Regions from separate parts of the Ligilactobacillus sp. JN-6 (Y).1 genome, predicted to be linked through region 1. Evidence: riboswitches for the same ligand, from Rfam matches in the RefSeq annotation. Region 1 holds a riboswitch; the other holds the start of a gene.
The links. Region 1 has a riboswitch for preQ1 ahead of AC3XNE_RS06455 (QueT transporter family protein). Riboswitches for the same ligand answer to the same signal wherever they lie in the genome.
Positions count from the first base shown of each region.

Region 2: it holds a riboswitch for preQ1, as region 1 does, so the genes downstream of both, AC3XNE_RS01585 (QueT transporter family protein) here and AC3XNE_RS06455 (QueT transporter family protein) in region 1, are expected to answer to the same signal.

Region 1 covers NZ_CM176599.1:1,399,206-1,402,351, reverse strand. The annotation lists gene AC3XNE_RS06470 (HD domain-containing protein) at 1-128, shown strand, start outside; gene AC3XNE_RS06465 (3-oxoacyl-ACP reductase) at 329-1,090, opposite strand; gene AC3XNE_RS06460 (DUF2829 domain-containing protein) at 1,090-1,314, opposite strand; gene AC3XNE_RS06455 (QueT transporter family protein) at 1,357-1,848, opposite strand; PreQ1 riboswitch class I at 1,856-1,900, opposite strand; gene AC3XNE_RS06450 (metal ABC transporter ATP-binding protein) at 2,232-2,891, shown strand; gene AC3XNE_RS06445 (metal ABC transporter permease) at 2,891-3,146, shown strand, end outside.
Region 2 covers NZ_CM176599.1:321,520-324,665, reverse strand. The annotation lists gene AC3XNE_RS01595 (methyl-accepting chemotaxis protein) at 1-114, shown strand, start outside; gene AC3XNE_RS01590 (DegV family protein) at 577-1,419, opposite strand; PreQ1 riboswitch class I at 1,629-1,673, shown strand; gene AC3XNE_RS01585 (QueT transporter family protein) at 1,684-2,175, shown strand; gene AC3XNE_RS01580 (LysM peptidoglycan-binding domain-containing protein) at 2,457-3,146, opposite strand, start outside.

The DNA.
Region 1 (3,146 bases):
ATGAAAAATTATTGAAGATCAAGGATAAGTTAAACACTGTCAGCGCCAAGCAGATCGCAGAAAATCGGCAACGCTTCATGCTTGATTTTCTTTCTGAGTTCAAAGACGAATGGCAGGCAAAAAAATAAGCCCTGTATTTTAGGTTTGCTTGCATCGCTTAGTGTTTATAGTTCAAGTAAGCAAGAATTTCTACCCGTTAGTTTTACCATGACATCGAATCCCATACATTCATTGTGAAAGCAAATCGGGTCAGAATACAATTTTAAGCCCTTACGATAAATAAAAGCTCAACAAGCATATCACGGTGATATGCTTGTTGAGCTTCTTTCTATTTTTCGGTCCACCCACCATCGATCGGGACTACCGCTCCATGAATATAATCAGCTTTATCAGAAGCTAAAAACAGAGTTAACAACGCAACTTCTTCTGGAAGTGCCCATCGCAAAGCAGGCGTTTGAGCGGCTACTTCTTTTGCCATTCGTCCTTCCCCCTCAAAATCAGCCTTATTCATCGGAGTTTTTATAGCCCCCGGTGCAATACAGTTAGCTCGGATACCGCGACCTGCATAATCATGATCGAGCTGTTTAGTATAGCCGATTACAGCATGTTTGGCGGCTGTGTATGCTGCGCCACCTCCGCCAGCTACCAAACCAGCGATCGAGGACATATTAACGATCGTTCCGTATCCTTGCGTCAGCATTTGCGGCAAACACTTATTAGTAAGCAAGAACATGCTTTTCAAATTAGTTGCCATCACATTATCCCATTGCTCTTCGCTTGTTTCTAAAGTGGGACGGTAAGCATCCAAGATACCTGCCGTGTTTAGTAAAATATCGATCTGTCGAGAAACTGCTAATACTTGATCGACCAATGCAGTTATTTTTGCTTTTTGCCGGACATCACACCGAACAAAGGAAAAATATTTTTGGTATTTGCCCACCATCTGTTTGACCGGCTTTGTTTCCTGAATATCAGCGCCCCACACTCGAGCGCCCTTAGCTAGAAAAAGTTCAGCTTGAGCCAGGCCAATACCGGAGGCTGCACCGGTCACAATAACTACACGTTTCCTAAAAGGTAAGTTTTCTGCCATTATTCGACCAGCTTCCAATCATCAGCCAAAATATCACAAGAATTTGGCATAAATTGTGATAAAGCTGGTTCTTCTTTTGTTCTAATCAAAAAATAAGGATTGATGGCCTCGCCATTTCTGGTATCTCCATCAACAACAAAAATATACTTTTCACTTCCGCCCCATTCTTGGCGAACGGCTTTTTTGCCTACTTTTAATTCAGGTAGTATTTTTTCAAATGTCATAATTAACGCTCCTCCGCATCCTTACAAGTTCAAACTGGCCCTTTATGCAGTTAGATCAAAGTGTTGTGAAATTACATATGTCAAAACTGCACCGACAGCCGTAGCAATGAATTCACCAATGCCGACCGTCAAAAAGGTCCACCAAAACGGAGCCTGACTTACGATGTGTAACTCCAAAGCTACGCTCCAAGACATCAACGTACAAACTACCACACTGATGATCAACTTTAATGGGACTGATGATGTACGTTTGCTCAAAAACCAGCTGATCGAGGTCATAACTAGGGTCCCTAAAGTTCCGAAAACGACATCGACCACTCCCATCGACGACCACAGGTTTGCAATTAAGCAGCCCAAAGTTACTGCCCAAATATAACGCTTGTTGAATACCGTTAGATTATTTAACATTTCTGACAAACGCAACTGAATCGGGCCATAGGCCAATGGGATCAGCGCTACCGTGAGCACGACATAAAGTGCCGCTATCAAAGCTGTTTTGGTCATTTCCGAAACAGCCTGATTTGATTTTTCCATAATGAAAAACCTCCTAGTTTTTTTAGGTGGGATGTTTACGAACCACCATATGTTTTATTGTGGAAAGTTCCACTATATTAAGTATAGATGAAATCTTTAGACATGCAACGACCACAAAAAATTATTTTTCCCATTGTAAATAGTAATTTTGTGTCAGTTTTCTTGAGTACAGCATAAATTTGAAGCTTTTGTAAATAGTAATTGTTTCACTTACGCTAGCAAACATGCTTGACAGCAACATTTATAAACTGTACGATTGTTCGAAGTGATTGTATTAAGGGTGATTTATCATTATAGTTTTCAGAAACTACCATTCTATGTAAGCATCAATAAATTAAAATTTCAGTACCCTTTACAATAAATTCAAAGAAAGTAATGATCTCATGGAAAATATTATAACTGTTACACATTTAGACCTCAGGATCCCTGACCGTCTTTTATTCTCCGACCTTAATTTTTCGTTTCCAAAAAACAAATTAACGTGTATCACAGGTGAAAATGGTGTAGGTAAAACAACTCTTATCAAGCACATCCTTGAGGACTTGGGTCATCATCGCACTCAACATGTTCAAGCAAAAATCGGCCGCAACAAGATCCAATACGTTCCACAATTACGCAATATCGATGATGATTACCCCTTATGTATCCGCGATTTTGTATCATTTGGACTCAAGAAAAGATTTTTACCCTGGAATTCTAAGCAAATGAAGACCAAAGTCGAGGGTATCTTGGAAGAGACTAAGCTGGCCAAGATAGCGTCTCAACCACTAGGTCACGCTTCCGGCGGTGAAAAGCAACGAGCGTATCTAGCGCAAGCTTTGTGCTCTGATCCGGAGCTTTTGATACTGGATGAAGCAACGGCCAGCTTAGATACCGAATCCAAAAACTTTTTATTGCAAATGTTAAAATCCATCATGCGCGCCAGGGATCTAACCGTACTCTTTATTACCCATGATCCGGAATTGATCGAAAAATATGGCGACTTTGAACTAAAATTACAGTCTCAAACTGCTAGTTTAAGTCAAAAGGAGGTTACTAAGTAATGCTGGAATATAATTTTATGCGTTATGCGTTTATTGCCGGTATTTTTATCGCTTTGATCTGTGCATTCATGGGAGTTTTCGTTGTCGCACGGCAAACCTCCTTTTTCACTCACACACTATCTGAAATCGGCTTTTCTGGAGCCTCCTTCGGTGTATTTGCGGGGATCCCGCCTTTATTTGGTATGCTGTTATTTACTTGTGCCAGTGGTTTATTTATCGGGTTATCTGGTGAAAAAGTTGGTCGTCGTGAAGCAT
Region 2 (3,146 bases), 1.1 Mb from region 1:
AATTCTGAAGAGGTCCAAGCTACGATGGATGAATTTACGCAACATGTTTCAACTTTGGAGGAAACATCCAGTCAACTGCAGAAACTTACGAGCCAATTTGACTTAGATAATTGATGACAGAATAGTGGGCTTAGTTAAAGGCTAAGGTGCTAGCTTAAATGAGTAGAAATAGACTGTAGTGACCACTTTTCGGTTACTGCAGTCTATTTTTATGATAAAAGCTGGATTTTAGTAGTGCTGTTTTGGAGATTGCCCCTGAATTTGGTGAATGTGGGTCCAATAAGAGCTTTAACGGCCCAAAGTTAGGCTGATGTGGGTCCAAAAGAAGTATAAATGGCCCCACATCTGGATAACTTGGGTCCAAAAAAAAGGATAATTGGCCCCAAGTTTGGTGATTGTGGGGCCGAAAAAGAGAAAAGTGGCCCAATATCGAGCTGATTTAGGGCCAAAAAGCGATTAAACAGCCCTACATCTGGACAACGGAGGTCCAAAAGATGACGAACGATTACAAAGATAATATAAAAAAAAGAGGACCAAGCAAAACTTTCAAAAATAAAAAAGTTTTGCCCGATCCGCTTATTTATTTTTCCAGGTAATGATCAAAGCTTGGGGCCCAGTGAACGAAAAAATTGCCGGGGTGCACAAGTTAGTGATGAGTTTGAGTTGCGGCAGCATTTCTTTGAGAAAAGAAGCATATTTATCCAAAGTCATCGTGTTATCAGCCATGATCGAAACCTTAGGTTCAGTTGAAGATCGTTGTATTTTTTCAATCATGGTTGCAGCAATTTTTTTAGTACGTGAGCTATCCATTAAAACTTCAAGTTCGCCAGAATCGGAAAAATGAAGCATAGTCTTATAGTGCAGCATGTTGTTAGTGAGGTGGTGTGAACTATTAGAAATTGAGCCGATCTTGCGTAAATTTTTCAAATTTTCCATGACTACTACAGTGTGCTGCTTTTGACGAAGCCTTGTTAATTTAGCTAGGACTTCTGAAATTCTTAGCCCTTGGTTGATCAGCTCAAGCGCACGGGAAACCAAAACACCCTCGGCATATCCTAGGCTGTGTGAATCGAAGAGATGGACCTTGAGTGGCAGTTCGCAGGTTTTAGCAAAGGTAGTAAGATTGGAGCCCAGTCCACTGATCGAACCGGCGATATGTATACAAAGAATATCAGTATAGCCGGCTTGTTGAAACCCTGAGATCAAGGCCGAGATCTTCGTCAGTGGGATCTGTTCTTCAGTTACTGTACTCGGAGTGGATCCTCTCATTGCTCCTAGTTCAGTAACTTCAGACAGTTCATTTGGATCAAGAGTTTGCCCATCAAGTAAGATCGGTATTTCTAGAACCTTAATATTTGTTTGTGCTCTGACTTTACTGCTGATCATCGCAGCACTGTCAGTCAAAATAGCGATTTTCATTAGTAATATCCATTCGTGTAAAAATTTCGTGTGCCTTGCCAAACAATTATTACTTTAAATAGTTAGCCGACCCACGATCCCTTAACGACTGATTCGTCGGGTTGTTAAAATATCTAATAATAAAATTATAACATGCTTTTCAGGTTGATAAACGATTGGCTTTTTCTTATACTTAAGTTTGCGGTGTTGATCGAATACCGCAAGTTGGATCTACGGTGGTTCGTAACCATCCCACCTAAAAAAACTAGGAGGATTTTTTTAATAATGACAAATGCAAATAATAAGGTAGCTGGGCTCACTAAAACGGCGTTGATAGCAGCTCTATATGTAGTTTTAACAGTGGCTTTTATTCCGCTAAGCTATGGACCGATCCAATTCCGTTTGTCGGAAATGCTCAACAATATGGCAATTTTCAACAAACGTTATATCTGGGGTGTGACCTTGGGCTGTTTGATCGCTAATTTATGGTCATCGATGGGTCCAGTCGATATGGTTTTTGGGACCTTACAGACTCTAGTTATGACGTGGTTGAGCTGGTATATTGGGCAACATCTTTCTTCGATACCCATGAAGTTGGGTGCTACAGTAGTTATCTGTACCTTGATGTCTTGGGCTGTAGCGTTAGAATTGAATTTGATCAGCGAAGCCCCGTTTTGGCTGACCTACTTGACAGTCGGCATCGGTGAATTTGTAGTAGTTTTGATCGGGGCTGTAGTTGCATGGTTGATCAATAAGAAAATTGATTTAAGTCGGTAAGGATAAGATCATTCTCTAAACAAAGAGGTGGCAAGGATATTGACATTCTTTTTCCTGTTGCTGTTCGTACTTTTTGACATATGGTATTTTAAATTTCTTTTTCAGAGTAGGTTGCGGCTGTTTATTTTGGAGCATATTATTTTTGCTAATAATTTCTCTTTTTTAAACAAAGGATCACAAAATGTGCAAAGCGGCCTAAAAACTAAACAGAGCGTCATAATGGAATTAGAAGATCCGTTATGGCGCTCTATTTGTATTGAAACTTATTTAAAAATTGTTTTCTATTGTTTTACCAACCCGTTAATTGCTTGGTCGATGTTATTCACTGCGTTAGTCACATCTTGCTGAGTGGCCGCGTCGGATTTGATCACGCCATTACCTCTCATAGCAGCCTGCCGTAAGTTATCTAAGGAGCTTTCGGTATAAACTCCTTGCGTATAGATATACTTATTTGCTTCTTGAAGTTTGGCCTGTAAGGGTCGTTTGTTAACTTGTTGTGACGATACTTTTACCAACCCATTAATTGCCTGATCAATGTTATTCACTGCATTAGTCACATCTTGTTGGGTAGCAGCATCGGATTTGATCACGCCATTACCTCTCATAGCAGCCTGCCGTAAGTTATCTAAGGAGCTTTCAGTATAAACTCCTTGCGTATAGATATACTTATTCGCTTCTTGTAATTTAGTTTCCAAAGTGCTTTTGTCGATCTGTTGTGAACTAGAAGGAGCAGGGTTGCTGTTGGTTGGCTGTGAGCTGTCGTTTGTTTGCCCAGTAAAGGTCAAGCTATTGCCAGTATAGATCCAGTTAGGATCAGCAATATGATTCTGTAAAGCCAAAGCATCAGGCGTTACTGACAAGCCCTTTGTTTTCAGCGCCTCAGAGATCCCCCATAAACTGTCGCCGGACTTGACCTTATAGGGTGTAGAAGTATTAGTAATGTTGTCGGCGATCTGTCTTGGAGTATTAGC